Regions from separate parts of the Bacillus sp. DTU_2020_1000418_1_SI_GHA_SEK_038 genome, predicted to be linked through region 1. Evidence: riboswitches for the same ligand, from Rfam matches in the RefSeq annotation. Region 1 holds a riboswitch; each other region holds the start of a gene.
The links. Region 1 has a riboswitch for glycine ahead of gcvT (glycine cleavage system aminomethyltransferase GcvT). Riboswitches for the same ligand answer to the same signal wherever they lie in the genome.

Region 1 (13,178 bases):
ACTGCAAAATATGCATCCATTCCTAGATGGAGAAATCCTTTAAGAATGCCTTCAGAAATAACTCTATAAGCTTCAGTAACTGTTTTCGGCATTTCCGGATGCTCTTCCGATACAATTACGCTATATGTAAGCTCATGCTCATGCAGGACGCCTCTTCCTCCAGTTGGCCGGCGGACGAATCCTAAGCCATGATGCTTAACAGCTTCCATATCAATTTCTCTATCAACCTTTTGAAAATAACCAATTGAAAGAGTTGCAGGATTCCATCCATAGAAGCGAATTGTCGGAGGAATTTTTCCTTCACTATGCCAATCAAGCAATGCTTCATCCAGTGCCATATTGAAAGATGGGGTACCAGCACCTGAATCAATAAAACGCCAAGTTTCTTTTGCCATTGCATTAACCTCTTTTTCTCATTTATGTATGCGATTTTAGTCTATCAAAAAAAAGCTAAAAATCAAAGCAGCATGATTTTTGCATGGAATTTGTCTGATTTCCTTTACTCGTCTTATAGAACACTTATATAATAGAGAAGGCAAGCTTTAGTGCGAAAGGAGAAAGACATTTTGGAAACACTATATTTCCTTCTAATCATGGCAGGCGGATTTCTTACGTATTCCCTAATAACATGGTTATACCAGAAGAGAATTGTCAAGACATTGACAGAAGAACAATTTCGCGAGGGCTACAGAAAAGCCCAGCTAATTGATGTCCGTGAACCAAATGAGTTTGAGAATGGACATATTCTAGGAGCTCGAAATATTCCGCTATCACAGATGAAAATGCGCTTGAAGGAGCTTAGACCTGACAAGCCTGTCTACTTATATTGCCAAAGCGGCATGAGAAGCGGCAGAGCTGCCCAGTTTCTTCATCGTAAAGGCTATAAAGACCTATCACATCTTCAAGGCGGATTTAAAAAATGGTCTGGTAAAATTAAGACAAAATAATACGAAAAGCTGTAGTCAGTGCCAAAAGACCTCTGCACATTTTCTATGCAGAGGTCTTTTATATATATATTATTGTTTTTGATAGCGAAGCACTGGCTTACGAGCAGCCATTGTTTCATCAAGACGGCCAATGACCGTGCTATGAGGTGCTTCTTGAACGATTTCTGGATTCTCCTCTGCTTCTTTTGCAATTTGAATCATTGCATCACAGAAGGCATCGAGAGTTTCTTTAGATTCAGTTTCAGTCGGCTCTATCATGATACATTCTTCCACATTTAATGGGAAGTAAATAGTAGGAGGATGGTAGCCGAAATCTAACAGACGCTTCGCAATGTCAAGTGTACGAACGCCAAGTTTCTTTTGACGCTTTCCGCTTAATACGAACTCATGTTTGCAATGTCTATCAAATGGAAGGTCATAAGAGCCTTGAAGTCTTCTCATCATATAGTTTGCATTTAATACTGCATATTCAGTTACTGCCTTTAAGCCATCTGGACCCATTGAACGGATATACGTGTAGGCACGGACATTAATTCCGAAGTTTCCGTAATAAGGCTTCACACGTCCAATAGACTGAGGACGGTCATAATCTAATACAAATTGATCGCCTTGTTTAACTAAAACTGGCTTTGGAAGATAAGGAATTAAGTCTGCTTTAACGCCTACAGGGCCTGAACCAGGACCGCCACCGCCGTGTGGACCAGTGAATGTCTTATGCAGGTTAAGGTGAACTAAGTCAAATCCCATATCTCCTGGGCGTGCTTTAGACATAACAGCGTTTAGGTTAGCTCCGTCATAGTAAAGCTTTCCGCCTGCACCGTGAACAATTTCTGCCATTTCAAGAATATTTTCTTCAAACAGCCCTAATGTATTTGGATTAGTAAGCATAAGTGCAGCAGTATCTTCGCCTACTACTCGTCTTAAATCCTCCAAGTCTACTAGTCCATCTTCATTCGATTTAACAGTAATTGTTTCAAAGCCGGCAACCGCAGCGGAAGCAGGGTTTGTACCATGTGCTGAGTCAGGAACAATTACTTTCGTACGTTTAAAATCACCATTTGCTTCATGGAACGCACGGACCATCATTAAAGCTGTCCATTCTCCATGAGCGCCAGCTGCTGGCTGAAGTGTAACTTGATCCATACCCGTAATTTCAATTAAATGCTCTTGAAGATCATACATTAACTCTAAAGCACCTTGAACAGAACTTTCATCCTGAAGCGGATGCAAATGAGCAAATCCAGCATAACGTGCCACATTTTCATTGATTTTCGGATTGTATTTCATTGTACAAGAACCAAGCGGGTAAAAACCAGAGTCAACCCCGTGGTTACGATTAGAAAGTGCAGTATAGTGACGCATAATATCTAATTCAGATACTTCTGGCAGCTCTGGTTCTTCTTCTCTTAGAAAGCCCGCTGGAACCAGTTCATTAATATCAGTTTCCGGAACATCCATTTCCGGGAGACTATAACCGATGCGGCCAGGTGTGCTTAATTCGAAAATGAGTGCTTGATCATCCTTATGCATGGTACTCCCCCATTTCTTTAACAAAAGTATCAATTTCTTCTTTCGTTCTTAATTCAGTAACAGCAACTAACATATGGTTCTTTAAGTCAGAGTAATCACGGCCTAAATCATATCCGCCAATAATACTTTTTTCTAGAAGTTTTTGATTTACTTCTTTTACAGGTGTATTTAATTTAATGATAAATTCATTAAAGGACGGGCCTTCAAATACTACTTCAAAGCCATTTTCTTTAAATGCTTTTTTAGCATAATTGGCTTTCTGAATATTAGCTATAGCCATTTCCTTAACGCCTTGCTTTCCTAATGCCGTCATTGCTACTGATGCAGCAAGAGCATTTAACGCTTGGTTTGAACAAATATTAGAAGTCGCTTTTTCACGGCGGATATGTTGTTCACGCGCTTGAAGCGTTAGTACAAAACCGCGGCGCCCTTGTTCATCTACTGTTTGTCCAACAAGACGTCCAGGAACTTTTCTCATTAATTTATTCGTAACAGCGAAGTAACCGCAGTGAGGACCGCCAAATGCTGTCGGAATTCCGAAAACTTGCGCATCTCCAGCAACAATATCAGCACCGAATTTTCCTGGAGGTGTTAGTGCTCCAAGTGCTAGCGGGTTGCTTGATACGACAAATAATGATTTTTGTGCGTGAATAATTTCTTCAAGCTCTTTCATTGGCTCAATTCTTCCAAAGAAGTTTGGATATTGAACGATTACCCCAGCAATATCATCATTGATCATTTCTTTCAATGCATCGACATCAGTTACACCATCTTTATGTGGGACCTCAACAACTTCAATGTTTTGGCCTTTTGCATACATTTTTACAACTTCTTTTGATTCTGGATGTACTGCGCTCGAAATTAATAATTTATTACGGCGAGTTTGAGCAGCACTTAGCGTTCCAGCTTCAGCAAGAGCAGTTCCTCCATCATACATAGAAGAGTTTGCCACATCCATACCTGTTAATTCGCAAATCATTGTTTGGAATTCAAAGATTGCCTGAAGCTCTCCTTGAGAGATTTCTGGCTGGTATGGTGTATAAGCTGTATAGAATTCAGAACGTGAAAGTACATGATCAACAATTACAGGCATGTAATGATCATAAACACCTGCTCCAATAAAAGCGGTATTGCTCTTAAGATCAGCATTCTTTTGTGCCATTAACGAAAGCTCTTTCATTAATGCTGTTTCAGTTGCTGCAGGTTTAATGTTATATTCACCTTTAAATCTTACTCGTTCAGGAATATCACTGAATAATTCATCGATTGAGTTCACACCGATTGTAGCAAGCATTTCTTTTTTATCTGACTCTGTCATCGGTAAATAGCGATGTTTCATTATTATGTCTCCTCTCCTGTTATTTCCCTTTTTTATAGAAAGGCGTCGCTGCCACAACTGCTTTTAGGCGCTTCCCGCGAATCTCTACTTCAACTTCTGTTCCAATTGCCGTATTTTCGGTATTTAATAAGGCCAAGCCGATATTTTTCTTTAAAGTTGGAGATTGTGTACCTGTTGTTACTTCTCCAATTTGCTCTTCACCTTTGAATACCGGATAGCCATGACGCGGAATTCCACGATCAATCATTTCAATTCCAGCTAATTTTCTTGTTAAACCCTCTTCTTTTTGTTTTAAAAGAACTTCTTTACCAATAAAATCAGCTTCTTTATTCACTTTTACGGCAAAACCGATTCCCGCTTCAAGTGGAGAAATTTCCGGAGAAATTTCTTGGCCGTATAGTACAAGGTTGGCTTCAAAGCGCAATGTATCACGGGCACCTAATCCGCAAGGGATTACCCCTTCTTCTTTTCCGGCTTCTAAAATATCCTTCCAAATAGCTACAACATCATTGGCATCGCAATAAATTTCGAAGCCGTCTTCTCCTGTATAACCCGTTCTGGAAACAAGAGCTTTTTTGCCATTTATATCGACTTGATCTTGAAATTTAAAAAAACCGATATCTGATAAATTTGTTTCAGCAGTCAGCTTTTGAAGAACAGACTCCGCTAACGGACCTTGAATAGCAACCTGAGCCGTCTTGTCGGAAAGGTTCTCGATTGTCACATCTCCTTCAAGATGGTCTGTGAGCCATTGATAGTCTTTTTCAATATTAGAAGCATTTACAACTAGCAAATAATGATCATCTGCAAATTTATAGACAAGTAAATCATCAACAGTCCCGCCATTTTCGTAACACATGGCTGTGTACTGGGCACCAAAAGTTTTTAGTTTTGAGATGTCATTTGTCATCATTTTTTGAAGATAGTTTAGGCTGTCTGGGCCTTTTACTTCTATTTCACCCATATGGGATACGTCAAACAACCCAGCTTTTGTACGAACTGCCTCATGCTCCTCTTTAATGCTAGAGAACTGAACAGGCAGATCCCAGCCGCCAAAGTCAATTGTCTTCGCACCATAGTCTTTGTAAACATCGAATAATGGTGTACGTTTTAACTGTGACATTCACTTGTCCCCCTTTTTATCCTTTTTAAAAGTTTAGAAATTCGCCAATTTAATGCGGTAAGCGCCTAGACACAGAAGCTAGACATATTACAGACACTAAAAAAGGGCAGAAATCCCCCTTAAAATAGAGAAGATCCCTGTCCTTGCACCTGAAAGTTTACCGATAACCGGCTTTCCCCTTTGGTGGCTTCCCTAATTAAGAAGCACTCTCCAGAGCTACGTCAAACAAGGGTTCTTTTGCCTGAGAGATTCACAACTGAAATTGCTTGCTCCTTCGGCGCTACAAAATGTAGTCTCTCCCCTTATCATCATCCGTATTTATAAAATTTTCCAAATTGGTCATACTAAACGCAAATACGTTCCTTAAAAACATACTTTTTAGCCTTGAATCCAATTTGAAACCTTTTTCCTTTAATAAAATCACTCGTTAAACTAAGTGGTTGTGGCAAATTTCAAAACTTTCAAAGCTATTATTATCCTACCATTAGAAACCTATTTGAGCAATGGTTAATATTTTTCTCATATAAAAGAAATGCGGAAAGCGCCTCGATGGTCCAAATGTCCACTATAACTGAGGCAGGCGCTAAAGCTAGACAGCTTTCAAAGGAGAAGTTTTATGACAGTAAATATTGAATTTGATTCTTCATGGCAGGAGGACTTTTTAACAAGAATCGTGCAGGACGGACCATGGGGGAACTGGGAACTTTATAAACTAGCGATAGAGGTTGAAAATCATACAACGATCCCTGAATTTGAGGGTCTGCAGGCCCCTAAGCATCTTTCAGGTCTTACTCCATTGCCTCACCAGCTGGAGGTGGCAAAGCAAGTAGTAGAAAATATGAATGGAAAAGCCATTCTTGCAGATGAAGTGGGTTTAGGAAAAACAATAGAAGCAGGATTAATATTAAAAGAATACATGATACGCGGCTTAGTCAAAAAAGTATTAATTCTTGTACCGGCCTCTCTTGTAACTCAATGGGCCATTGAACTAAACACCAAGTTTTTCATTCCAGCTGTTACCCAGAGGAAAAGCTATGTTTGGGAGCAGTGTGATGTGGTTGTATCATCTATTGATACGGCTAAACGGAATCCTCATAGAGATATTATTAATAAGCAAGATTATGACTTAATCATTATAGATGAAGCACATAAGCTCAAAAATAATAAAACCAAGAACTATGAGTTTGTACAAAATTTAAAAAAGAAGTTTTGCTTGCTTTTAACAGCTACACCTATTCAGAATCGCATCAGTGAAATTTTTAATCTTGTTTCGCTATTAAAGCCCGGCCATTTAGGAAATGAATCTGCTTTTTATCGAAAATACAGTAAGGATGCTCGTGACCTAGATGATGACAAGCATTTAAAGGAATTAGTGAATAAAGTAATGATTCGCAATCGGCGTGCTGATACAGGCATCGAGTGGACAAAACGAGTTGTTGAAACGATTCCTATTGAATTTTCAAAAGAAGAAAGAGATCTTTATGAAGCAGTCACTAACTTGCGGCGAGATGGCAATTGGATCAGCTCTAGCCAATTTTCCGTGATGACCCTTCAGCGCGAGGCGTGCAGCAGCCGTGAAGCTGTTTATTATACATTAAAAAACATGCTAGAAAGACAAGAAGAACCAACTATCGCCTATCAAAAGCAAATTCAATATTTAGTTGAAAAGGTTGAAGCCGTACAAAAAAACTCTAAAGCGGAGAAAGCACTTGAATTAATTCAGCAAATTAACGATAAAGTTATTATTTTCACAGAATATCGGGCAACACAAATGTATCTTCAATGGTTTCTCAAGCAATATGGCATCACTTCAGTACCCTTTCGAGGAGGGTTTAAAAGAGGCAAGAAAGACTGGATGCGTGAACTTTTTCAAAAAAACGCTCAGGTGCTGATTGCAACAGAAGCAGGCGGTGAAGGGATTAATCTTCAGTTTTGTAATCACATCATTAATTTTGACTTGCCATGGAACCCAATGAGGCTCGAACAAAGAATTGGGCGTATTCACCGTCTTGGACAGGAAAAGGATGTCATGATCTATAATTTTGCTACAAAGGATACTGTTGAAGAACATGTATTAAAGCTGTTGTACGAGAAAATTAATCTTTTCGAAAAGGTGATTGGCGATTTAGATGATATTCTTTCTAAGCTGGATTTCGGAAATGTTGAGGATCACCTAATTGATATATTCGGTAAATCTGCCTCAGAGGGTGAAATGAGAATAAAAATGGAGAACCTAACATCGATGATTCAATTTGCTGAAGAAATGCGGGAGGGTGAACAAAATGCAGCAACAAGAAATTCATAAATTTCTTGAAAGATACTTCCATGCAAACGGCTGTGAAATTACAGAAAATGGGCAAGGCTACATGACTGTCCAACTAACGATTGATCTTGATAAAGAACTTATGAATAGACCATTCTACTGGCATTACTTGGAGAAAACCGGAGGAATGCCTAATCCGATGAGGCTTACTTTAATAACTAACCCGCAGCAAGCTCCGGAACATATTAAAGGAGAAAGCATTCACTTTGGCTCGCCGCGCCTGCACCAAATTTTTCAAACAACCAAAAGCTTAGCGGGTTATATTCGATTATATGAAAACCATCATCAGACACCTGGGCAACAAATCCCTTTGAGGCCATGGCTTGCAATGAATGTCCGCATTTCCTATGAATGTGATCGAAAAAGGGACGTATTTAAATCAATTGGACTTCAATTAATAAATGGACAAATGGTTGAAAATTTTCATGATAGGTTGCTTCAATTGCAGCTAACACCGAAAATTCCAGACTATTCATTTACACTTTCCCCACTAATTATGCCAAGAAGCGGAATCTCAAGAGTGGAAAATTTCTTAAAATATCAAATTGAACAAGAGGATCACTCTTGGGCTATAAAAGCTAGAGAGCGCTGGGACAAGGACCTAAATCTACTTGAGCATTTTTATGAAGAGGCAGAAGAAAAGGATGAAAGTTATGAAATTGAAAAAACGGCCTTGAAGGAACAATACGAGCCTAAGGTGAAAATATCCATTGTCAATGGAGGATTGTTTTATTTAACTGATATGGCTGTGTAATAACAAAAGCGGAAGCGCCTTGATCAGCCCCGACAAGCATAAGACAATCCGGCAGAAAGGTTGTTCTTTAACCTTTTTGACGGATTGGCTTATGACCTCGAGGGGCTAGGTGCTGGAGCTAGACGTAAAAAGAAACCGCTCAAATTTTGAACGGTTTCTTTTCATATTTGTTTTCTTTTTTCCTCTTTAAATTAAAGTAGAGGACATAAGGGATCAATCCGAACCACCGATATAAGAATGGTTCTTTAATATCCTTCTTCTCTAATCTGCTTTTCTTGCGCTCATCTTTTGGCTGATCAATATACTTGACAACAGTTTCGGTAATGTATTTAACATAGTCATTCGATTTCATATGATGCACCCTGATTCTATTATTTAATAACTTCAATTCAAGTATGTCCTCTAATAACATATTTATTCAACTGCATCATCTTGCAAAGAAATTCAATTTTTTTCGATCCACTTTATCATTTTACCTTCCTCCTTATCAAAATACCCATAGGCGAGCATTTCAATATTTGTCCCGATGCGTAAATTAAATGTTGACATCAATAAAGTATCGGTTATTTTAGCCGTTTCATAATGGACTTCTCCATCGGAAAAAGAAAAAACACCAGTGTACTGATCTTCATCCTCCGTTAATAAAATATCTTCTATCCGTTTCAGAGAACTTATTAAATAATACTCTTGTTTCAAAAGAGTTTGTGATTCTTGTAAAAAACGAATCTCTGTTAAATAAAATTCAATATGCATTGTAAGCAGAAGCGCAACTAGCAAGATAATTGTAAAGGTAAGCGGGTAGGTAAATCCTTTTTCATTCTGGAGCATAATTTTCGTCCAAACTTATAAAGGAATATAATAATACGGAGTACTTTTGATCATAATGATCAGTCAACGTCAGCTTTACCCCATCACGTATCGGAGAAAATTGGAATGAATCTACTTGCTGAAGGACGATTTCATGTCCTTTGAAATCAACCCGCCTTCGTAAATTAGTTCCATGCTTTTCATATAGTATTAATTGACCATGCTTTGTAAATACCAGCCTATTATCTGAAACAATTATTTCCTCCGCTAATCGAAGCTCCTTCTTTATTTGATTGACAAATACATGCCATTCCATTCTTTTTAGACGTGCCTCCAGCTGATCATTTCCCATGAAATATTTAAAGATTAGTGGAAAAAAAGAAACAACAAGCAGAAAAATGGAAAAGGCATATAACATTTCTAGCATTGTAAAGCCTTTATTATTCATATATTTCACATTTCGTCTGTAGCTTCTTGAATACATCCTCATATTTAACGCAAACCTCCTGTTCAGCGTTTCCCCCTGAAGTCCCTTCATATATTTCATAAACAGTTTGATTGATCGTAATCAATTCTGATTGAGGCTGTAAATCTTCCTTTTGAGCCTTTAGCAATGTCTCATATAAAGCTTTAGTGCTGTCAAATTCTTGCCGAAGTTGAACAGATTGATCCATTAAATTCATTATTAAGGGTATAAAAATGGTTGTACTAACGAGCCATGCAGATAGAGTCAACAGCATCTCAGGCAAAAAGAACCCTTCATTCTTTTGCAACATAAAATCTTCCCTTTCCAATATAAAACATAAACCGATATTTCTCCCTTCCCGCAAATATGACAAAGGAACCAAATCTATTAATATTCCCATCTGACTGAAACTGAAAGTAGAGCTTCATTGACTCCTCTTGTACTGTAATCATTTCTGGTATTTCTCTTTCAATCAAGTAGTTGGCACTAAGCTTTTCATGTACGACATACTTACTCTCTTCCGGCAGAATATGAACATACACATCAATATGATGGGATAGAGCATATTGTTGAGCATAGAAAAGATCTGCTTTCAATTGTGAGATGAATTTTTCTTTTTCAAAGGAGATAAAATGGGGCTTTAATAGAAAGGCGGGTACAGAGGCAATAATGAGAAATACACTTAAGACAAATAAAGACTCTATTAAAGTGAAGCCTCCCTGTTTGCTAACCATATTGCTTAATCCATTTCTTCAACAGTTGATACTTTTCCTTGAGCTGAGATTGTAATTTCAGTTCCATTTGGACAGGTTCTTTCCTTATCGTTAATATAATCAGCATCAACAAGTGCTTGAATATCTGCTGGCGGTGATTTTTTTTCAATTTCATAAGCCTGCGCCTGGGCTTGTACCATCTTGACAAATGCCTCACACCCCTTGCTGTTAATTTTGGAATTATGCTTCGTAATATTTGGTATCGTAATAATTAGTAAAACAGAAATAACAAGCAGAACAATCATCATTTCAATCAGTGTAAAAGCTTTTTCGTTTTTCAATACCTTCATATTAAAATCCCTCCAGTAAATGAAACATTGGTAATAGTACAGCTAAGTACATAAATACAATCATTACACCAATAACAGAATACAAAATCGGCTGAATGGTCTTTAGTAATTTTTCTGAACGCTCTTCAATTAGCGTTAAGCAATGTTTGCTAAAGAAAGCCAGCTCCTGATCGAGCTTCCCGTTTTTCTGGCCATGCCTGATAATATGAGGAAGCTCTATTTCTAAAAAAGAATAGCCTATCAGTATATCTTCTAGCCTCTCCCCCCTTCGAAGACTATCAATAATGTCAGCCCCGAGCTCTTGATAGAGAGGCTGTTTATCATTTTTCTCAAACATTCTTAATGCCTCGTGAATAGACAAACCACCCGATAATAAATAACTAATTTGAATCGAAAAATAATGTGAGTAAAATAATTTTAAAAACAAACCCACTACTGGAATTGAAACGAGTATACTCTTTTGCTTGACTTGAGAAAATTTCCGAAATTGTAAAAGGTAGTAACTGAAAAGAACAGCAAGGAAAAGGGTGCATAAACCGAAGAAGAGAGGCATTATATTGCTAAAGAACGTGACTGCGTTCATAAAAAAGTTTGGCTTTAGCTTCATTGAGGAAAATAATGAAGAAAATCTAGGAAGGATCATATAATCAACAAAGATGAATAACACTAACGTAATAAAAATTAATAATACGGGATAAACAAGCAGTTTTTTCAGCTTTTCCAAGTCCCTGTCTCTTTTAAGCATCATTTCACTGCCTTCTTGGAATGCCTGTGCCAAACCGCCATGCTGTTCAGCAAAAAAGACATAGCCAATAAGATGTCGGTTAAACTGAAGCTTTGATAATATTTGATAAAATGGATAACCTTCTCTTAATTGGGCTAAACATTCACCTACCTCATTTTTCTTTCTTCGCGGAAGTTGAAATAGAATAGATTCTATTGCTTCGGATAGCGGGTAGCCTCTTGAAAGAAGCTCCCCTGTTCTTTTTAGAAAATGGCTTTGTTCCTGAAGACTCCACTTATGCCTCCGCATAATCAAGCACCCACCGATCATATTCTGTTTCTTTAATATACCCTAGAGCAATCCCTTTTTTGATGACCTCTTTTAATGTAAAATAATCTACATCCATATATTCACCCTTCGCCTCCATCATTGATGCATGTAAAGCACGTCCTGCAAGAAGCTCAAAAACACTTGCTCTCTTCCATCTTCCATAACTAAAGCAATAGGGTGAACATTCCCCTTGGCAAAATGGACAGGTCAATTCGACTAGCCTTTGTGCTGTTACGGCAACAAGGGTTTGTTCGATTTCCACCCAATTGACACCAAATTCATTTAAGCGGTATATGGCACCTTTTGCGTCTCTTGTATGCATCGTAGAAAGCACTAAATGCCTAGTAACTACAATAGGAACATGCACTATAATATTACCAATCCACCTAAGATAAACACTCCTACAACCCCTACTGAAGCAAGCCTGCCGCTAACCATATTAAGTAGACCCCACACAGCAAAACTAACCCCCACCAGGACAGGTAACGAAATAATAAAATCCGAAACGAAATGCTCAATCCGACTTTGAATAAATTTATCAAAGAAATACCCTCCTATCGACTGCTCCCATGCCATTAATTTATGAGCTAAAGGAGTAGGATCTATAAAGCTACCGTTTTCTTTTAAAGCCAAGTGTAAATGTGGGCCTGTTGAATTCCCTGTATTGCCGCTTAAACCAATTATCTGACCTTCCGCTATACTTTGACCTGCCTTAACCTTAATATCGCTTAAATGCCCGTATATTGCCTGTTTTCCATCAGCTAAACGAAGGATAACTCCTTTGCCAATATTTTCAGAGCCATAGTCAACAATCTTCTCAACAACTGAATCACCAATGGATTTTAATTCGCTCCCCTCTGGGAATGATAAGTCTATTCCAGTATGTGGCTTACTCCGAAAACTCTCCATTTCTCGAAATTTAGAAGTAATTCGGATAATCATTTACACCACACTCTTCATGGCACCGATTAATACATTTAAGACCATAGGAGCAATATTAATAAGAATAATACCTAATCCTGCTGACATTAGCATGGAATAACCTTTTTCCTGCTGACCGATCATCACCATAATAGCCCCGCCTAATACCACGACCATTCCCACAGGATAAGCTAATGCTTGAACTAAATCGATTATAGGACCGAAGGCAGTCATTAACTTACTGGATAATTCCGCAGAAGCCATTACCGGAACTACTTCAGCTGCAAATACCTCTTTCGCTTTTATGGCAGGAGCGAAGATTAAAGGGAGAGAAGTCATGGTAGCCAACCAACCCATTGATTCAACCTTCTCAAAACTAGCTAATTCCTTGGCACAAAAAGCGTTTTCCATCACATGCTCTTTATTCATAAACTGTTTAATGCTCATGGTTTCTTTACGTTTAAACATGATGATCACCTCTTTTTGTTTGTTTTACGCTTCGTAGTTGTGCGTTTCTTTGTTTTCTTTTTGCTCTTTTTTAATCCGTAATCAAGAGCCAATAACCCTACTTGAAGTGCTACTTTTTTCCACGGCATATTAATCCTCCTAATGTAAGTCTTTGATGGTATACACAATGGCATCTAAACCCTCGCATAATTGAAGCAATTGTCTCTTTCTATATTCTGTTGTGGTAATCCAGATGAATTTTGGTCTTTTCTCAAATACATTTAATTGAATCAACTTTCGGTATCTTTCTATCTTTCGTTTGTTTTCTAACATTTTTTGAGTATGGTCTACTTCGATGATGTGATATTGACCAGCCATTGTATAAATAGCATCGGCAATTACTG
Region 2 (6,980 bases), 2.2 Mb from region 1:
AAAATCAATTGGTTCTTTGTTTTTGGCATCATGCCAATAGGATGAGGCGATTTTCTTAATAAGTTCATAGCCATCGGTTTCATAACGATCAATGGTTTCTTCTACACCGTCCGTACATAATAGTAATTGAATAGAATCTGTATATGTAATAATTGACTTTTTGATATCAATTTCTTCAAAGAATCCAACAGCACACGTATTGCTGGATAGCTCAATCAGCTCAGTTTGGCTGACTAGGGCAAATCCAGTTGGATGACCAGCATTTACGTACTCCAGCGTTTTCTCCTTCGTATCAAGCACAAGATAAATCGCCGTGAAATAATAAGGAATTTGCTGGTTTCGATGGTTTAAAGAATTCATCCAGCGGTTAAGCTCCTTCATAACATACTCAGGATCGGCATAGGTTGTAATTGAATCCCTTAAAACAGATGAGATAAACATGCAAACAAGTGAAGCTGATATCCCGTGGCCCATCATATCAAGCTGAATGGCGGCATAACGGTGTTCATTTATTCTATGCCAATAGTACATATCACCTGCTAATTTAAACGCAGGTAAATAGGAAGCCTTTAATAGAAGGTTCTCCTTATAAACAGGCTCGCTCAGCAGGCTGGTCTGGACTTGCATCGATAATTCTAACTCATTTCGAATCTTTTCTTCTTGCTCAACATGCCAGTCCTTCTCGTATTTCAGCCTTAGTGCCACTCGAATTCTTGCTAGAAGCTCTGTTTTATTAATCGGTTTCGTCACATAGTCAATGCCTCCAGCATCAAGTGCCTCAACAACTTTATTGGAATCTTCAAGAGCCGTTACAAATATAACAGGAATATCCTTTAAATGTGGGTATTGCTGAAGTTTTTTACATGCTTCAATTCCGTCCATTTCAGGCATCATAATATCCATCAGTATAATGTCTGCCTGTTTTCCAATTTCTACTGGCTGATCCTTTAGGAGATAAGTGAATAATTCCTGTGCTGAAGTTAAAGATAAGTAATCATCATAGCCTGCACGTTTTAAAATGTTTTCAATAACAAACAAGTTCGCCTGGTTGTCGTCCACAATAAGAATCCCCATATAGTCTGCTCCCTTATTTCTTACATATTTACTTTTATTATATTTTAAAAATGGGTAAAGTTGTTAGAGATAAACACTATAAATGGAAAAAGCATCGGAAGTGTCTAGAATGGAAAAAATAAATAATAGGCTATTAGACCTATTTTGTCCATTACTAGTATACAAATGTCCTTATAGAAAGGAAAAACTCTTGATTATTTTCTGAATAGGAGTAAAATTAGGGATATATTTTTTCAGTAAGGGGTTGTAAAAATGAAAGTCGTAAAGTTTGGCGGATCTTCTTTAGCATCCGGAAAACAACTAGAAAAGGTCTTCCAGATTGTTGTTTCTGATCCCGCAAGGAAGGTAGTTGTCGTATCTGCACCAGGAAAGAGATTTTCAGAGGATGAAAAGGTAACAGATCTCTTAATTGAATGTGCAGAGCTCAGTTTGCAAAATAAAGATCCAAAGAAAAAACTCGATGCTGTTATTGAAAGATATGCTCTAATTGCAGAAGAATTAGAATTATCCGAGGAAATTATTCATACCATTCAACAGGATTTGCTTGAACGATTAAATTCAGACAAAAGCAACCCTGAAAGATTCATGGATTTACTGAAGGCGAGCGGAGAGGACAACAATGCTAAGCTGGTTGCAGCTTATTTCCGTAAACAGGGTGTGGAGGCTACTTATGTAAGCCCTAAGGAAGCAGGGCTTTTAGTAAGTGCAGAACCAGGTCATGCACAAGTTCTGCCAGAGGCCTATGATCGTTTGTTTGAGCTGCGTGAGCGCCCAGGCCTCGTTATTTTTCCAGGGTTTTTTGGTTATAGCAAGGAAGGCGAGATTTTTACTTTTTCAAGGAGTGGATCAGATATCACGGGCTCCATCCTCGCTAACGGAATCAAAGCAGACTTGTACGAAAACTTTACGGATGTGGATGCTGTTTATTCAGTCAATCCTTTTATCGTGGATAGACCAAAGGAAATTAAGGAATTAACCTATCGAGAAATGCGGGAGCTTTCCTATGCCGGATTCAGTGTTTTACATGATGAGGCACTTGTTCCGGCATTCCGGGCTGGGATACCGGTACATATAAAGAATACGAATAACCCATCGGCACCAGGCACTCGAATTGTTTATGAGCGGGACAACACAAATGGCCCGGTTATTGGGATTGCAAGTGACGAAGGCTTCTGCAGCATCTATGTAAGTAAGTATCTAATGAACAGAGAAATTGGATTTGGCCGAAAGCTGTTGGAGATATTAGAAAGCTATGGTCTTTCCTATGAGCATACACCGTCAGGAATTGATGATATTTCTATTATTTTAAGAGAAAATCAATTCACCCCTGGCATGGAAGAAGCGATCATTGATCGAATTAGGACAGAGTTAGAAGCTGATGAAGTCGTGATTGAGCACAGTCTTGCGCTTATCATGGTTGTAGGAGAGGGAATGCGACACAATATTGGTACTACAGCAAGAGCATCCAAAGCTTTGGCAAAAGCGGGGGTTAATATCGAAATGATTAACCAAGGCTCTTCTGAGGTGAGCATGATGTTTGGCGTGAAGGAAGTCGATGAGAAGCGAGCGGTTCGGGCGATTTATGACGAGTTTTTTGCTCCTGTTACGGTTTAAGGCTTTAAGGGCTTAAAAAAAGAGTTGGCGCACAAGTTTTCGCCAACTCTCATTTTTATATTGATTTTTCGAAATTTACGCGTTTATTTAATGCATACATAAGAGGCATTCCAACTGCCATCACGATGAATTCACCAATAGCGGTTGTGAGCCATGTAAACATAAATGGCAAGCCAAAGGCAAGATGGAGCTCAAGGGCAATTAGGAACATAGTGAAGGTGAACACGAGCGTGTTTACAATCATGCGTGCCCATATGTTTTTAATAAATCGGCAGCAAGCAATTGTGATTAATAATGAAATCAGTGTTTGCCCGACTCCGAAAATGAGATCGTACGCGACCATTGGTGAAAATAATAAATTCGTTAAAAATACACCTAATACCATTCCGAAAATATATTTCTTGTTAAAAACGACTAGGTGATTAAACATTTCGGATACACGAAACTGGATATTAGTGAATCCAAAAGGCTGGATAAGCATAGAAACAGCAATATATAAAGCTGCTAAAATGCCATTTCCGACAAGCGTTTTTACATTCATATTCAATTCTCTCCTTAGTTTTTTATCGTGGGATGGTTACGAACCACGCGGGCGCTACCCAAAGATAATATTCTAATAGGCAAATCATATGCTGTCAAACCGCAATTATTGTAAATTTTTTTTGTGTTTTTCAAACCGGAATGAACACTTTGTGAACCTTTTCCCAAAAAACATTAAGATACTGTTAAAATGCTTGACATTACAGTGCTAAAGTATTATTCTAAATTTATAGAAAATTCCATATAGGCGGATGACGGTTGTGGGAGAGAGCATTACGACAAGCCACCGAAGGAGCAAGTTCCAAAAAGACCCTTGGAACCAATCTCTCAGGTAGAGGAACCACAACGGGACGCATCTCTGGAGAGCTCGTAAAAATGAGTACGACACCCAAGGGGACCCCATTATTGATTTGGGCATAAACTCTCAGGTAAAAGGACAGAGAAGGGTAAACAATCTTACCCTTTTTCTGTCCTTTTTTGCGTGGATAAATTTGGGGATTGATTGTTAAAATGTTCACAATATATCCAAAGGAGAGAATGATTTGACCAAAGAATATGATGTAGTCATTATTGGCGGAGGTACAGGCGGATACGTTGCGGCCATTCGTGCTTCACAATTAGGTTTAACAGCTGCGGTTGTTGAAAAAGGGAAGCTTGGAGGGACGTGCCTACATGCTGGCTGTATTCCTAGTAAAGCATTACTTCGAAGTGCGGAGGTTTATGCAACGACAAAAAATGCAGCAGCATTTGGTGTTATAGCTCCCGAAGTGGGACTTGATTTTTCCAAGGTACAGGCAAGGAAAGCAGAAATTACGGATCGCCTGTTTAAAGGTGTACAGCACCTAATGAAAAAAGGGAAAATTGATGTTTATGAAGGAAAAGGCAGAATCTTAGAGTCTAGAAATATATTAGTAGATTTGAATAATGGGGAAGAGGAAGTAACTCTTGTTCCTAAAAATATAGTCATTGCGACTGGATCACGGCCACGGACACTTCCAGGTCTAGAAGCCGATGGGAAGTATGTCATGACATCGGATGAAGCATTGCAAATGGAAGAACTGCCAAAGTCGATTATTATTGTTGGCGGCGGTGTCATTGGAATTGAATGGGCTTCGATGCTCGTTGATTTCGGATTAGAAGTAACAGTGATTGAATATGCTGATCGAATTATTCCGACAGAGGATGCAGATATTTCTAAGGAAGTACAGCGCTTAATGAAGAAAAAAGGCGTTAAGATTGTAACAGGTGCAAAGGTACTGCCTCAATCTCTTGAAAAAGGTGATGGGGTGACAATTAAGGCAGAGCATCGTGGAGAAGAGAAAACGTTTTCTGCAGACAAACTTCTCGTTTCTGTAGGCCGTCTTCCTAATATCGAGTCGATAAGTCTTGAAAATACGACCATTAATGTTGAGCGCGGGTTTATCGTTACAAATGAATACTACCAAACAAATGAGTCAAATATTTACGCAATTGGGGACGTAATTGGGGGCTTGCAGCTTGCACATGTAGCGTCACATGAAGGAATCATTGCGATTGAACATATTGCAGGTAAAAACCCAGCACCACTTGATCCGACATTGGTATCAAAATGTATATACAGCAGCCCTGAGGTTGCGAGTGTAGGGCTTACAGAGGAAGAGGCAAAGCTTCAAGGTTACGAGGTACAAACAGGGAAATTCTCATTCCGTGCAATCGGAAAAGCCCTTGTTTTCGGTGAATCAGATGGATTTGTGAAGCTTGTTGTGGAACAAGGTTCGAATAAGCTGCTAGGTGCCCATATGGTCGGCCCACACGTAACAGATATGATTACGGAGGCAGGACTAGCCCGTGTTCTAGAAGCGACATCGATGGATATCGCTAGAACGATTCATCCCCATCCAACATTAGCAGAAGCAATCGGTGAAGCTGCATTAGCCGTAGATGGAAGAGCCATTCACGCATAATTTTGGAATTGAGGTGTATCAATGACAACAAGAGAAAAAGGAAATAGAGGCGTTTTACTAATTTCTTGTCCGGAAAAGCCGGGGATTATTTCAATCGTTTCCAACTTTTTATTGGAGCATCAAGCGAATATTGTTCACTTTGATCAGCATACAACCGACCCGCTGGCTGGCAGATTCTTTATGCGAATTGAGTTTGATTTACAAAACTCTGACACTTCTATTGAAGGGCTTAAGCAGGATCTTCTTGAAATAGCACAAAATCACTCAATGGAATGGCAGCTTAGCAGCTCAAAGAAAAGAAAGAGAATGGCCATTTTTGTATCAAAAATGGATCATTGCCTCCTCGAGCTAATTTGGCGCTGGAAGTCTAAGGAATTGCCGGTGGATATACCTTTAGTGATTAGCAATCATGCTCACTTAGCTGATGAGGTCGAAAGTTATGGGCTTCCTTTTTATCACATTCCGTTAACTCATGAAACGAAGGAAGAAGCTGAACAGAAGGCGTTGGAACTATTGGATGGGAAAGTAGACTTTATTGTGCTAGCACGATATATGCAAATACTTTCTCCGAATTTTATAGCGAAATATCCGAACCAGATTATTAACATCCATCATTCATTCCTTCCAGCCTTTGTTGGCGCGAACCCGTATGTACGCGCTTTTAACAGGGGAGTGAAATTGATCGGCGCAACCGCCCACTATGTCACAAATGATTTAGATGAAGGGCCAATTATTCAGCAGGATGTTCTGAGAGTAAACCACCGCTACTCGGCAGAGGATTTAAAAATAGCTGGACGGCATGTGGAAAGAACCGTTCTCGCTGAGGCAGTTTCTTGGCATGTAGAGGACCGCGTCCTGGTTCATGGGAATAAAACGATCGTGTTTGAGTAAGAGCTTTTGGGGTTATGTATATAAATGGGAATACATTCTATTAACCATACAACATGAATAAAGGGAGATATTACAATGAGCAGAAAAAGAGTAACATTATCAAATTTAATCAGAAAAAACAGAGAAGAGCTTCTTAGAGACAGAGATCAGCTTGAAGAAATCGAAAAGCGTATTGACGAAAAGCATATCATCACGAAAAAGAAAACTAGCCGTTATGGATTACAATATAATTAGGTTGTAAAATCATTGACAGTGACATTTATTTCAATTATGATTAAAGTATCAATTAAATAGTTTCTCCTAAAGGGGAGTAGCTTTAACGGCAAAGTCGTCACTTCGGAGATCTAATCTCCCGGCATTGTCGGCAACTTATTATCGTTGTTAGCAAGACCTTTACCTATTCGGGGTAAAGGTCTTTATTTGTTTATTAAACCTTTACCGCTTGCTGGTAAAGGTTTTTTGTTTGCAAAAAAGGCATTACCAGCAGATTAAGATGCAGATAACATTAATCAAAAAATGGAGGAATAACAATGGAATTATCGATTTTATTAGAATATGGCTGGGTATTGCTGCTATTGATTGGGATAGAAGGACTTTTGGCAGCTGACAATGCATTAGTGCTAGCTATTATGGTTAGACATCTTCCTGAACAGGAAAGAAGAAAGGCATTATTTTATGGGCTGGCAGGGGCCTTTGTATTCCGATTTGGTTCTCTATTTGCCATTTCATTTCTTGTTGATATCTGGCAGGTTCAAGCAGTTGGTGCACTTTATTTATTATTTATTGCTTTAAATCATATATTTAGAAAGCTTATCGTAAAAAAGGGAAAAGAAAAAGCAACTCCCCAAGACGAAAAGAAAAAGGCTGGCTTCTGGATGACTGTTTTTAAAGTGGAACTAGCGGATATCGCCTTTGCGA
Region 3 (13,178 bases), 1.3 Mb from region 1:
TTATGAATTTAGTTTCGTTCAAACCGCCTTATGCATACCTGCTCTCTACGTTATTCGTCCCGAATAAAACCCGTTCGCATGCATGCATAAGGCTGGTAATCATTATTAATCGCTAATATAGAAACTGACCGCAATAATTAGAAAATATCATTGAGCTCAGTATCGGAATAGATAGATATTAGAACAACTGCTTTTCCATCTCCAATATTTTTCACAAAATGTGGGCAGCTGGCATTCCAACTGAAGGAATCTCCCTCTTCTGCGATGATTGAGTCCTCACCCTGCTCAGCAAGAACTTTTCCCTCCAGTACTAAATGACTTTCCTCCCCTTCATGGGCATTTGCTTCCCCCATCGAAGCTCCCGGAGGAAATTCCACCAGCATCATTCTTAGACCGCCATTGGATGTCACATGCTCTATTTTCAGATTGTTATAAGTAGAATACGTTCTTTCATTTTTCCTTACTACTCTCATATGCTGCTGTTTTTCTAGTAATAAGTAAGGTAAAGGTACCCCAAGAAAGCCTGCAATGGTTTGCAAAGTACTTATGGATGGAGATGTATTATTATTTTCCACATTGCTTATAAATCCTTTAGATAATCCGGTGCCCTCACACATTTGGGCTATGGTAATTTTTTTTCTATTACGTATGGCACGTATCTTTGATCCAATTTCCAAATGAACCACCCTCTAATGTTTCCTAATAAAAAACATAATTCTATCTTAGCAAAAAAATAATTGACAATCTACTATAGAGGTTGTTATCCTATGAATAATTAATATTCATATAGGAATACAAAAACTTGTTTAGTTTTATTTTTTTATCTATATGTATTCTTATATGAATCTAATATATCTATTTAGAAACAAAAGCAATTAACATCAATTTGTTGATTAGGGCTGAGCAATAGAGGGAAGCTACTAGAAATATAAAAATAAATAGAATGGATGATGAGAGTTGAATTCACCGATGGTTTATGAGCTTCATCGACCGAAAGAGATTGCTCCTAATAAAACTTATCCTGCCCTTTTTGTGATGCATGGAATTGGAAGCAACGAGCAAAACATGCTGTCATTGGTAAAGGGGTTAGAAGAAGAGTATTTTATTTTTAGTCTTCGGGGTCATTTGGAGCATCCGCCCGGATTTGCTTTCTTTACGATTCAAGGCTATGGAAGACCGCATAGAGAGGTATTTGATCAAGCGATTAGTAAAGTGACAAGTTTTATTGATTATGCAGCCGATCAGTATCCTTTAGACTCAAGCCAGCTTTACTTAATGGGCTTTAGCCAGGGAGCAATTCTTTCGATGACACTCGGTTTGACATTAGGGGAGAGAATCAAGGGGATTATTGCCTTAAGCGGATACATTCCCGGATTCGTCAAAGAGGATTATAACGTAAAACCAGTGCATCATATGTCCCTATTTATTTCTCATGGGGAAATGGATCAAATACTGCCATATGAGTGGGGAGTCGCAAATAAAGAGTATTTTCAAGCATTAGGTGCAAGTGTCACGTTTAAAACGTATCAAGAAGGACATACCGTATCTTTGCAAAACTTTCAGGATTACATGAAGTGGCTGCAGGATTCATTAAAGAAATGACAGATTACACACAATGGAGATGATTTTTTATGCTTCCGTCATATTTTATTGCTCATGGAGCGCCATTAATAGCCATTGAGACAAATGAATATACGCAGTTTTTAAATGATTTAGGCAGCACATGGCCAAGGCCAAAGGCGATTATTTTATTTTCAGCTCATTGGGAGTCAAGTGCTCAACAAGTGAGCAATGTCGATCAATATAGTACAATCTATGATTTTGGCGGATTTTCTGAAGAATTGTTTCGCATTCAATATCCGGCAAAGGGAGATCAGGAGATTGCGAAGGAAATTCAAGAGTTATTTGAGAAACAGGGGATCTCTTATGAAGTTGATGCCAATCGCGGTTTAGATCATGGAGCATGGGTAGTTCTGAGATTACTGTACCCAAATGCCGACATTCCTGTCATCTCGATGTCAGTTAATCCGTCGCTTTCACCAGAGGAACAGTATAAGATTGGGAAATCCTTAGTGGAGTTAAGGAAGAAGGATGTTTTAATCATCGGCAGTGGGGGAACGGTTCATAATCTAAGAGCGCTGAATTGGGCAGATAATGGAGAAGTGGATGATTGGGCATTAAATTTTGAAGAGTGGCTGGCAAGTCATTTAAAAAATTGGGACCTAGCATCACTTTACAAGTATCAGTCATTAGCACCTGCCGCTAGTTTAGCAGTTCCGCCTTATGGCAATGAGCATTTTGTGCCGATCTTCTACGCAATGGGTGCGGCAGATGATCAGCAAACAGCAAAACTATTACATCGCAGCTACCGATATGGAAATCTTAGTCATAGTGTTTGGCAATTTGGCTGAGACATATTTACGAAAAAAGTCAGAATGAAGCGATAGATAAATTGAAAAAATGGAGGAAATAAAATGACAAATAAAATTGAAGCAAGTACGTTGATGTTACGAGTAATCTTAGGGATTAGTTTCTTTATACACGGGTTAGTCAAATTCCAGGGAGGCATTGAAAATATTGTTGGATGGTTTGATAGTATTGGCTTACCAGGGGCGCTCGCTTATGCAGTAGCATTCATAGAGTTGGTCGGCGGAATCGCATTAGTCATCGGGTTAGGCACTAAAATCGTGTCCATTTTATTATCACTATTAATGGTTGGTGCGATCTTCAAAGTGAAGCTAGCTGTTGGTTTTTTAGGCAATGGCCAAATGGCAGGTTATGAATTAGATTTAGCTTTCTTAGCGATGGCTGTATTCCTTGCAATCAACGGCAGTAAAATGTTTGCACTTGATCAATTAATGTTTAATAGGTCAAAAAATAATAGTCAAAATAGCAAAGCCGCTTAATAATGGATGGGCATTACTTCAAATGGAGGTAATGCCGTCTTTTTTAATAGAAGGAGGAAGCAAGATGCCGATTATTCAAATTACCCTGCTCGAGGGAAGAGAACCAGAAGCAGTTGAACAATGCATTCGCGATGTCGCCCGTACGGTTCATGAATCACTTGGTGCCCCTTTATCGACCATTCGTGTTTACGTAAACGAAGTTCCTAAAAATTATTATGCAGTCGGAGACCAATTAAAAAGCGAGATGTAGAATTGGGATAGGAGGATTCTTTTGATAAATTACAAACAGCTTGCTGAAATGCTAGTAAAAGCAGAAGAAAACAATTATGCAGTTCCCTGTATTACTTCTCAAATTCCTGAGTTTAATTTATCTATGGGCTATCTTGTTCAAGACGAGCTAATCCAAATAAAGAAGAATCAGGGAAGTAATTTTTTTGCTTATAAAATGGGCATAACCAGTGAAGCAAAGATGAAGCAAATGAATATAGACCAGCCGATCTATGGGGCTGTGTTTGACTATATGAGAGTACATGAAAAAGGGGAAATCTTCATAGAGGAATTTATTCATCCGAAAGTGGAGGCGGAAATTGCCTTTATACTTGCTGAGGATATTGAAGGACCGGCAGTTACAGGCGAGGAAGTGATGGCAAAAACGAAGGGAATTCTGCCTGCTTTTGAGATCATAGATAGCCGGTATGAAAATTTTAAGTTTAAGCTGCCAGATGTAGTTGCAGATAATACATCAGCCTCTAGGGTTGTTATTGGAAATGACTTTTTCGATCCTAAACAATTCGATCTTGAAAAGATTGGGGTAACACTATCTATAAATGGGGAAATAAAAGCTAGCGGGACAAGTGCGGATGTGTTAGGCAATCCGGCCAACTCTGTTGCGATGTTAGCCAATATGCTATTTTGCCAAGGAAAGGGCAAAATCCCGAAAGGCTCTATCATCTTCACTGGAGGAATCACAGAGGCGATCTTGTTAACGAAAGGCGATCATTTGACTTCAAAATTTGAGGGAATGGGTGAAATATCACTTTATATTCGTTAATCATGATACAGGGAGAGCTTAAAAAAATTGATGCATTAATAATGAAAAAAACTAGATGCTGTAAACTGCTTGGCATCTAGTTTAAATTTAATTAGTCTTATTTTGTATAGTTATCAAAATACCCTTGGATAAAGACAATCGGTGTTCCCTTATCCCCGCTGCCTGAAGTTAGATCAGATAGTGAGCCAATCAGGTCAGACAATTTTCTTGGGGTCGTTCCTTGAGATTCCATTGATCCTACAAGGTCAGATTCTTTGTTATTAATGAATTCGGAGATTGCCTTTTTAAGCTCTTCCCCTTTTAAATCAGCAAAGTTGTTATCAGCAAGATACTTTAGCTTTACTTCATTAGGAGTTCCATCAAGACCGGATGTGTATGCAGGTGAAACAACTGGATCCGCAAGCTCCCAAATCTTACCAACAGGATCTTTGAAAGCACCATCTCCGTATACCATCACTTCAACAACTTTTCCTGTCTTGTCTTTGAGCATTTGCTGGATTTTATCAACGACTGGCTGGCAATTACGTGGGAAAAGCTTCACGCTGTCTTCTGTTGCCTTATTGGATCCAAGAAGACCATACTCTTCATTGAATCCAGCTCCATTAATAGATTCCGCCAAAATATTATCAAGGCTGTAGATTTTTTCTCCGCCATTCGCTTTTAAGATTCTCTTCGTTCTAAATCTTGTATGGATATCACAAGTCAGAACATTTTTTGTGTATTCTAAAATCGTTTTCGGGTTATTAGAGAAGATGACTTCACATTCAACTCCGTATTCTTCCACTAACGATTTATAGTAATCAATATAATCAACACCAGTAAAAGTATGCTTATTATAGCCAAAAAGGTCACGGAATTGGTTCTCGGTTAAAACATCTGTCCATGGATTAACGCCCTTTTCATCAAGTAAATCAATATCAACTAAGTGATTGCCTACTTCATCAGACGGATAGCTAAGCATTAATACAACTTTCTTTGCCGCCCCTTTTGCAATCCCGCGAAGACATATAGCAAAGCGATTACGGCTTAAAATCGGGAAGATGACTCCAACAGTTTCGTTACCAAATTTTGAACTTACATCCTGTGCAATATGATCGATTGTCGCATAATTCCCTTGAGCGCGGGCAACGATCGACTCTGTAATCGTCACGATATCTTTATCTTGAATGTTAAAGCCTTCAACCTCCGCAGCCTTTAGCACACTATCAACAACAATTTCTTCAATATTGTCTCCTTGATTAATGATCGGGCAACGAAGGCCTCTAACAACAGTTCCAACTACTCTTTCCAATATAATCGCTCCTTATAACTGTTAGGCTTAATTTCCATATTATCCTCTTGTACTATACACCTCTTTAGTGATATAAGTAAAATTAATATATCTAATAGTGGATATAAGGGGTGGTTATATGGTAAGTAAATTAGATTTCTATAAGGTTTTTTGTACAGTTGGAAAGTGCAAAAGTTTTTCTAAGGCGGCGAGAGAGCTTTTCATGACACAGCCTGCAGTTAGTCAATCCATCATGCAATTAGAAAAAGAATTGGATACACGCCTTTTCAATCGAACTCCTAAAGGGGTAACTTTCACTGTTGAGGGCAAAATTTTATTTGAATATATTCATTCAGCCATTAATTTAATAGATGTGGGAGAGGAAAAAATACTTGAATTTAAGAATTTAACTACGGGAGAATTAAAGATTGGTGTTGGGGACACGATCTCCAGATATTTTTTACTTCCGTACTTAGAGGCTTTTCACAGTAATTATCCCAATATTAAATTTAAGATTGTGAATGGTACGACATTAGAAATTTGCTCTTTGCTAAAATCGGGAGAGGTCGATGTAGCTGTTTGTAATTTTCCGATTGATGATCCTGCGCTAGAGTTAAGGCCATGCCTTGAAGTCCACGATATCTTTGTTTGCGGAGAAAAATATAAGGGTCTATTATCTGAAGCTGTCAGTATTCAGAAACTAGTCAAGTTGCCTTTAATTTTTCTAGATAAATCAAATTCCAGAAACTATGTTGAGGATTATTTGCTTTCCAAAGGGATACAAATATCGCCTGAATTCGAATTAGGTTCACATGAACTACTTTTGGAATTTGCAAAAATAAATTTAGGGATTGCCTGTGTGACGAAAGAATTTTCTCTGGAATATTTAAATAAAGGGCTATTGTTTGAGGTTCAGCTTACTGAGGAAATACCAAAACGGGATATAGGTGTCTGCTTTCTAAAAAGTGTTCCACTATCGCCAGCCTCCACTAAATTTGTGGGGATTTTGGAAAAAAATCAGAGCAAAGGGCGTTAGCGTGAAATTAATGGTTGAAGGATTCTGTAAAATCTGATATCCTGTAATCAATTTCAAAGGCTATGTGTAACTGGCGAAAACGGATAACCGTGGGGGAGCACATAGTATCGATTAGCCGTTCGCCTGGGCAGAGGTAAGGGAAACTAATCCCTTACCTCTTTGTGTATATTCAGGGGGGATGGCTCAGGAAAAAATAGTTGATAATGTCTTTAATTTCGATTATTGTAGATGTACGGATTTTTCGAAAAATTATTAATAATTAAATATGAAGAAGGCTATGATTGTTATGGGTTGCACTATAACAGGAGCAGCTTCTGGAGAGACTGCAGGTTGACTGCAGCGCCGAAGGGTTCAAAATCTCAGGCAAAAGGACAGAAGAATAACAAATGAATCGTGCTATTTGTTATTTTTGACGTCGGATGAGATTGGAGAACACCAGTCTCTTTTTTTTTCCCCATTTTGTTAATAGATTAAAAGTATATTAAAAAAAGAGGAGATATGAAGATGAGCACAACGATGTTAAACAAAGTGAAAACGATCAAGACGTTGAATAATATTGCAGAAAGCGGATTAAAGGTATTTAAAAATGATCATGATCATTACACAATCGATAATGACAGTGTAAATCCAGATGGAATTGTCGTTCGCAGCTTTAACATGCATGAAGTGGAGTTGGGTAATCAATTAAAGGCTATTGCAAGAGCAGGAGCGGGCGTGAATAACATTCCTGTTGATAAGTGCACGGAGCAAGGGATTGTTGTATTTAATACACCAGGTGCTAATGCCAACGCGGTGAAAGAATTGGTACTGACCTCATTAATGGCTGCATCTCGTAATCTTTTTGCCGGTGTGAGCTGGGTTAAGACGTTAGCAGGAGAAGGTGAACAAATTCCAAAGCTTGTGGAAGCGGGCAAGAAGCAATTTGTTGGGAAGGAAATTAAGGGGAAAACTCTAGGCGTCATTGGGTTGGGAGCGATCGGCGCCCTTGTGGCGAATGATGCGATTGAGTTAGACATGGATGTCATTGGGTTTGACCCATTTATCTCTGTTGATATTGCCTGGAAGTTATCCCGCAAAGTCCAGCGGGCGATGACTATTGAACAACTTTTTGCAGAATCTGATTATATTACCGTCCATGTTCCATTAACGGAAGATACAAGAGAAATGTTCAACGAAGCGACCTTTAGCTTAATGAAGGACGATGTTTATATTTTGAACTTTTCTCGAGGTGAATTAGTGAATGAAAAGGATATGGCAGCTGCCCTTGAAAGCGGAAAAGTAGGAAAGTACATGACAGATTTCCCAAATGAAAATGTAATGAAAATGAAAAACGTGATTCCTACCCCTCACCTTGGTGCTTCAACAGTAGAGTCAGAGGAGAATTGTGCGATTATGGCAGCGCGCCAGCTAAAGGAGTTCCTAGAGACAGGGAATGTTAAAAACTCTGTGAATTTCCCAAATGCTACCCTTCCTTATACCGGAAAACAGCGTGTAACGGCATTCCACAAAAACATTCCAAACATGGTCGGAAAGATTACATCTGCTATATCAAACTATCACTTAAACATCGCTGACATGGTCAATAGAAGCCGTGGCGATTTTGCTTATACGATTATTGATATTGATAATAAAGTAGATAATGAAGTTATTATGAGTCTGGAAGATATCATTAACCAAATCGATGGAATTGTGACCGTTCGAATGATTCCATAAGCTAATAGACTAGCCCTCTTAATGCGGGGGTTGGTCTTTTTTTGCCAGAAAGGGTTCATGAATCTCGTTTATGCTGGTTAAGTTGGAAATCAGCAGCCATGAATGGTTCATGAGGCTTGTTTTAGTAGTTTAAGATGGAAAACAGTAGTCATGAAAAGGTTCATGGTATTTAAGGCCGGTGATAATAACATACTAAGAACAGCATTTATGAAGTTTAGTGGAAACTTTACTAATTATCCAATATACTTGTAGGCGATGAAACCAAAGAGTATTTAGAATAATAATGAAGGGGGAAATGGCTAGTGTCGAATTTGCCAAATTGTCCAAAATGTAATTCAGAATATACATACGAAGATGGAAGTCTGTTTATTTGTCCGGAATGTGCTTATGAATGGAACCTAGAATCTGAGGCCCAAAATGAAGACGTCAAGGTTTATAAAGATGCGAATGGAAACATCTTAAACGATGGGGATACAGTTACAGTCATTAAAGACCTTAAAGTGAAAGGAAGTTCATCCGTCATCAAAGTTGGAACAAAGGTTAAAGGGATCCGTCTCGTGGATGGCGATCATGATATTGATTGCAAAATTGATGGCTTTGGTGCTATGAAATTAAAGTCCGAATTTGTTAAAAAAGTATAAAAATATTTTAATCTAGGCTGAGTAATAAAGGGCGGGGAAAATACACTCCTGCCCTCTTACTAAATAAAAATCTATTCTATCTTAACCTTAATTTTATCTACTGCATTGTATCCATAGCCTTTTCTAGGACTAAACCCTAAAAAACGCCCCAGAATTCTGGGACGTTTTTTTAGTATCCATATTTCAGGAAAGTGATAGCGTAACAATAGTCTGTTTATTTAAATAAATTAATACTTGTTATAATAATCGGCATGGCGAATACATCAATCAGGAATGCACCTACGATCGGAACGATGAGGAATGCTTTCCTGGAAGGACCGAATTGTGCCGTAATCGCTGACATATTGGCCATCGCATTTGGAGTGGCGCCTAGTCCGTGACCAGTGAAGCCTCCAACCATAACGGCCGCATCATAGTTTTTGCCTAACAATTTAAATAAAACGAAAATGCTGAAAAGCACGATAAAGATGACTTGTACAAAGACGATGATGAGCATTGGCAATGCTAAATCCGCCACTTCCCATAGCTTAATGCTCATGAGCGCCATGGAAAGGAAAATCCCTAACGTCACATCCCCAATTAAATTGATGCTCTTCATGTCAATCGCATCTTTTTTAATGCTATCAATGATGTTTCTGACGATAACGGCTAAGAACATTGCACCTACATAGCTTGGCAGCACAAAGCCCGTTGCCTTTGAAAAAAGCTCGCCTAAGTAAGAGCCTGCAGCCATACACAATGTAATAATCAGAATTTGGGTCATGAATTTTTGTGAATTCATGCTATCTGTATCTCCCATTTCTTTTGCAGCTGCCACTTCATCCATTTCATCCGACTCAGTAGGCTTTAATTTATACTTAGTCACTAAATATTTAACAGTAGGACCGCCGACTAATCCTCCGGCAATAAGACCGAATGTTGCTGCAGCAAGCCCGATTGATAGAGCTGAGTTGACTCCTAGTTCTTCCAGGGTTCCGCCAAATGCTGTTGCTGCCCCATGGCCGCCTTCCATGGAAACAGCCCCAACCATAATGCCAAGCAGCGGTTCTAAACCAAGTACATTAGCAAGAGAAATCCCAATAAAATTCTGAGCCAAGGCTAGAAAGCCGCAGGCAATCCAGTAAATTACAAGGAGTTTCCCCCCAAGCTTTACTAGTTTGAAGCTTGCGCCTAAACCAACCGTTGTGAAAAATGTTAGCATGAAAAGGCTTTGCAGTGAGGTATCTAAGGTAATCGTAAGAATTCCTGTTTGTTTTAAAACGGTTACAAGAATTGCAAATAATAATCCGCCAACAACTGGTGCTGGAATACAGAATCGTTTTAAAAATGGAAGTTTATTAAGCAGCATTCCGCCTATCATTAACAAAGCTACGGCAAGAAAGACAGTTGTGATTTGATTGAGTTCCAAATTCATATGTTACCCCCTAAGATGCCTATTTTATATTAAAGTTCATGATGGCTTCATTGACTAACTGGGCAGCTAGTGCAACGGTTTTATTGTTTTCATCAACGGCTGGATTTACTTCGGAAATATCGAATGAAAGGATTTTATCATTTGAAATGATATGGCGAATCAATGAACGGACAATCTTTGGCTCAAGACCAAAAGGCGAAGGTGCACTAACTCCAGGAGCATAGGATGAATCAATCACATCGGTACATAAAGTAAGAATGACATGATCATGTTCTTTAATAAAACTCTCAATTTTCTGTTTAACAGGATCCATATTAGAAAGAGATAAATCCTCTTCTAGCAAATACCGAACGTTATACTTGTCCGCCGTATCAAAAAGGGACAAAGTGTTTCCATATTTTTGTATCCCTAAGCATAGATAACTGCTTTGAGCATCGTTATCTAAAATTTGCTTAAACATCGTACCAGATGATGTTTGCTCATCATACGGCCTCATATCAAAGTGGGCGTCTATATTAATGATGCCAAGCTTTGCGTTTTTGCCGATAAATTGTCTAGCTCCGAGATAATGGCCATAAAAGGTTTCATGACCGCCGCCGAGAATGATGGGGCTTACATTTTTGTTTAATAGGCTTGTAATGGCATGGCCTAATTCAGCTTGAGCCTCTTCCATTTGGTCGCCTATGCAAGAAACGTTACCAGCATCCAGCAGCCCTGTCTCTTTAGATAGATGCCACGGCAGCTTACCAAGAGCTTCCCTTATTTTATCAGGAGCTTCTGCTGCACCTAAACGTCCTTTATTGCGTTTTACCCCAGCCTCACACTTAAATCCAATAATGCCAAAAGTTTTTTGGTTTACAGAAGATGAAGGGATTCCAGACAAATTAACTACTTGATGATATCGAAAGCTTAAGGAGTCTGTGTGGCTATCAATTCTTCCAAACCAATGCTCTTTGGACGGTTCTGTGTACATAGGTTCTCCTCCTTTTTAAAAAAATTCTGAGTTATACGTGTAATCCTATTATAAAGGTGCTAATATATAAAAAACCAATACTGAAATATTATAATTGCATAGCTTTAAGCTATAAATCAAATAGGAGGTTTTATGGATATTCGTCAGCTTCGTTACTTTGTTACCGTCGTTCAGGAAAAAAACTATTCTAAAGCTGCCAGCATTCTTCATATTTCCCAGCCTTCTTTAAGTAACGCCATTAGAAAGCTGGAAACGGCAGTTGGTTTTCAGCTGCTCGAAAGAAATACTCGCCGGTTGGCATTAACGGATTCAGGAAGAATTTTTTATAAGAGGTCTTTGCAGCTAATTAGAAACTTTGACAATATGCTTAAAGATCTTGATGCAATCAAACAACATGGTACCGGAAAAATAACTATTGGCATGATTGAATCCACTAAATTCTGGCTTCCTAAAGCAGTGAATAAGTTTAAAAAGAGTTTTTCAAATATACAGTTTCAATTAATCGAGATACTTGGAAAAGAAACAGTTTATAAATCCCTTATGCAATATGATGTCCATTTCACCATTACAAATCAGCCAATTGATAAAAAAGAGATTCATCTCATCCCCCTTTATGATGAAAATTTAATTCTCCTAACTCATAAGGACGATATTCTTAATCAAAAGGAGCGAATTACCCTTCATGATCTAAAAGGAAGGGATTTTATTATTAGTAAGGTTGGATTACGAACTAGAGAGGATATTCTAAAAGCATTTGAAGAGGAAAAGATCATTCCCCAGATCATGTATGAGATTGAAAGGTTTGAAACCGCCTACAGTTTTGTTGAACAAGGCCTCGGCGTCACGATTCTGCCTGAAAGCTATATTAAATATACGCCAAACCCCAATATTACGATGCATATGATTGAATCTGAGCATTTAAAGCGTACAGTCTATCTGGCTTATTTAAAAGACCGTTATCTTTCTCCAGCTGTTTGTGATTTATTAGAAGAAATTAAAGGTTTTTTTAAATAACAATCATTTTAAAAATCAACAAGCAGACGTCTTTTGCATAGATTATGGATAAAACCAACTATACAAAGGGGATTGCTCGACATGATTCATCCGCATACGGAACTGCGCTTTATTAATGAGCAGATAGGTTTTGGTGTATTTGCAACTGAATTTATTCCAAAAGGGACAATAACGTGGGCATTGGATGGGCTTGATCAAATATTAGAGCCAGACTATGTTAAAAATCTAGATAAATACAGGAGGGACCTCCTAAAGAAATACTCCTACCGCAATCAAGAAGGAAAATATGTTCTTTGCTGGGATCTCGGCAGGTATGTGAATCATAGTTTCCATGCAAACTGTATGGGAACAGCTTATGAATTTGAAGTAGCTGTTCGGGACATTTATCCAGGAGAGCAATTAACGGATGATTATGGATCTTTGAATGTAGATGAACCCTTTGAATGTATCCCGGAAGATGGAACAGAGAGAAAGAAAGTGTACCCAGATGATCTTCTATATTACTCAGAGGAATGGGATCAGAAGGTAATTAATGCTCTTGAACACTTCTATGAAGTTAAACAACCGCTGATCCACCTTATTCCATGCGAATTCATGGAAAAAGTAAAAATCACAGCCACCGAGCAGATTCTCTTTGACTCAATCAAATGCATCTATTATGACCGAAATAAACATAGGTAATGGTTTATAAAAATATGAAGCATACACCTTCTACATCAAGGATGTATGCTTCTCTGGGCATCTATTTAACTCTTTTAATTTCAATTTGGAATTCTTTAAGTCTCTGGTAAAGGGTTGTACGGGAGATGCTAAGGTGTTTGGCTGTTCTAGTTATATTTCCCTTGTGTTTCATTAATGTTTGAATGTAAAATTGGCGTTCATGTTCATAGTTTTTTTCCTTAATATCTGAAATGCTCTTAATATTATAGGGGGAATAAGTATCTTCCTGCTTCAATGCTTGGATATTTTCAGCTATTTCTTGAGGAAGATGCTCTTGTTCAATAATTGATGAGTTCCCTGCTAAGTAATAGGCTCTTTCTATAACGTTGCAAAGCTCTCGGATATTTCCAGGCCAATTGTATTTTTTCATTAGTATCAGGGCTTCATTTGATAGTTCCTTCTTTTGACTAGTAAGAGCATTGAGTTCTTCTAAATAATGA

Region 2: another riboswitch for glycine. It lies ahead of lpdA (dihydrolipoyl dehydrogenase); the one in region 1 lies ahead of gcvT (glycine cleavage system aminomethyltransferase GcvT).
Region 3: another riboswitch for glycine. It lies ahead of RRV45_RS21415 (phosphoglycerate dehydrogenase); the one in region 1 lies ahead of gcvT (glycine cleavage system aminomethyltransferase GcvT).

What each region holds. Positions count from the first base shown of each region.
Region 1 covers NZ_CP135435.1:3,006,025-3,019,202, forward strand. The annotation lists gene RRV45_RS14940 (lipoate--protein ligase family protein) at 1-395, opposite strand, end outside; gene RRV45_RS14945 (rhodanese-like domain-containing protein) at 567-947, shown strand; gene gcvPB (aminomethyl-transferring glycine dehydrogenase subunit GcvPB) at 1,017-2,477, opposite strand; gene gcvPA (aminomethyl-transferring glycine dehydrogenase subunit GcvPA) at 2,470-3,816, opposite strand; gene gcvT (glycine cleavage system aminomethyltransferase GcvT) at 3,836-4,939, opposite strand; glycine riboswitch at 5,159-5,251, opposite strand; gene RRV45_RS14965 (DEAD/DEAH box helicase) at 5,556-7,244, shown strand; gene RRV45_RS14970 (YqhG family protein) at 7,222-8,016, shown strand; gene RRV45_RS14975 (YqzE family protein) at 8,156-8,368, opposite strand; gene comGG (competence type IV pilus minor pilin ComGG) at 8,461-8,844, opposite strand; gene comGF (competence type IV pilus minor pilin ComGF) at 8,831-9,313, opposite strand; gene RRV45_RS14990 (hypothetical protein) at 9,264-9,599, opposite strand; gene comGD (competence type IV pilus minor pilin ComGD) at 9,583-10,023, opposite strand; gene comGC (competence type IV pilus major pilin ComGC) at 10,029-10,352, opposite strand; gene comGB (competence type IV pilus assembly protein ComGB) at 10,354-11,385, opposite strand; gene RRV45_RS15010 (ATPase, T2SS/T4P/T4SS family) at 11,372-11,773, opposite strand; gene RRV45_RS15015 (M23 family metallopeptidase) at 11,773-12,348, opposite strand; gene RRV45_RS15020 (hypothetical protein) at 12,349-12,795, opposite strand; gene RRV45_RS15025 (hypothetical protein) at 12,801-12,923, opposite strand; gene RRV45_RS15030 (replication-relaxation family protein) at 12,934-13,178, opposite strand, start outside.
Region 2 covers NZ_CP135435.1:731,776-738,755, forward strand. The annotation lists gene RRV45_RS03705 (PP2C family protein-serine/threonine phosphatase) at 1-1,074, opposite strand, end outside; gene RRV45_RS03710 (aspartate kinase) at 1,327-2,688, shown strand; gene RRV45_RS03715 (QueT transporter family protein) at 2,744-3,229, opposite strand; PreQ1 riboswitch class I at 3,238-3,282, opposite strand; glycine riboswitch at 3,480-3,581, shown strand; gene lpdA (dihydrolipoyl dehydrogenase) at 3,771-5,171, shown strand; gene purU (formyltetrahydrofolate deformylase) at 5,193-6,062, shown strand; gene RRV45_RS03730 (FbpB family small basic protein) at 6,138-6,296, shown strand; gene RRV45_RS03735 (TerC family protein) at 6,593-6,980, shown strand, end outside.
Region 3 covers NZ_CP135435.1:4,332,881-4,346,058, reverse strand. The annotation lists gene RRV45_RS21455 (helix-turn-helix domain-containing protein) at 138-677, opposite strand; gene RRV45_RS21450 (alpha/beta hydrolase) at 958-1,602, shown strand; gene RRV45_RS21445 (DODA-type extradiol aromatic ring-opening family dioxygenase) at 1,632-2,411, shown strand; gene RRV45_RS21440 (DoxX family protein) at 2,475-2,906, shown strand; gene RRV45_RS21435 (2-hydroxymuconate tautomerase) at 2,971-3,156, shown strand; gene RRV45_RS21430 (2-keto-4-pentenoate hydratase) at 3,178-3,957, shown strand; gene RRV45_RS21425 (coenzyme F420-0:L-glutamate ligase) at 4,055-5,248, opposite strand; gene RRV45_RS21420 (LysR family transcriptional regulator) at 5,367-6,263, shown strand; ZMP/ZTP riboswitch at 6,320-6,399, shown strand; glycine riboswitch at 6,568-6,648, shown strand; gene RRV45_RS21415 (phosphoglycerate dehydrogenase) at 6,768-7,976, shown strand; gene RRV45_RS21410 (zinc ribbon domain-containing protein YjdM) at 8,279-8,617, shown strand; gene gltS (sodium/glutamate symporter) at 8,832-10,031, opposite strand; gene hutG (formimidoylglutamase) at 10,051-11,004, opposite strand; gene RRV45_RS21395 (LysR family transcriptional regulator) at 11,137-12,018, shown strand; gene RRV45_RS21390 (SET domain-containing protein) at 12,100-12,699, shown strand; gene RRV45_RS21385 (transporter substrate-binding protein) at 12,761-13,178, opposite strand, start outside.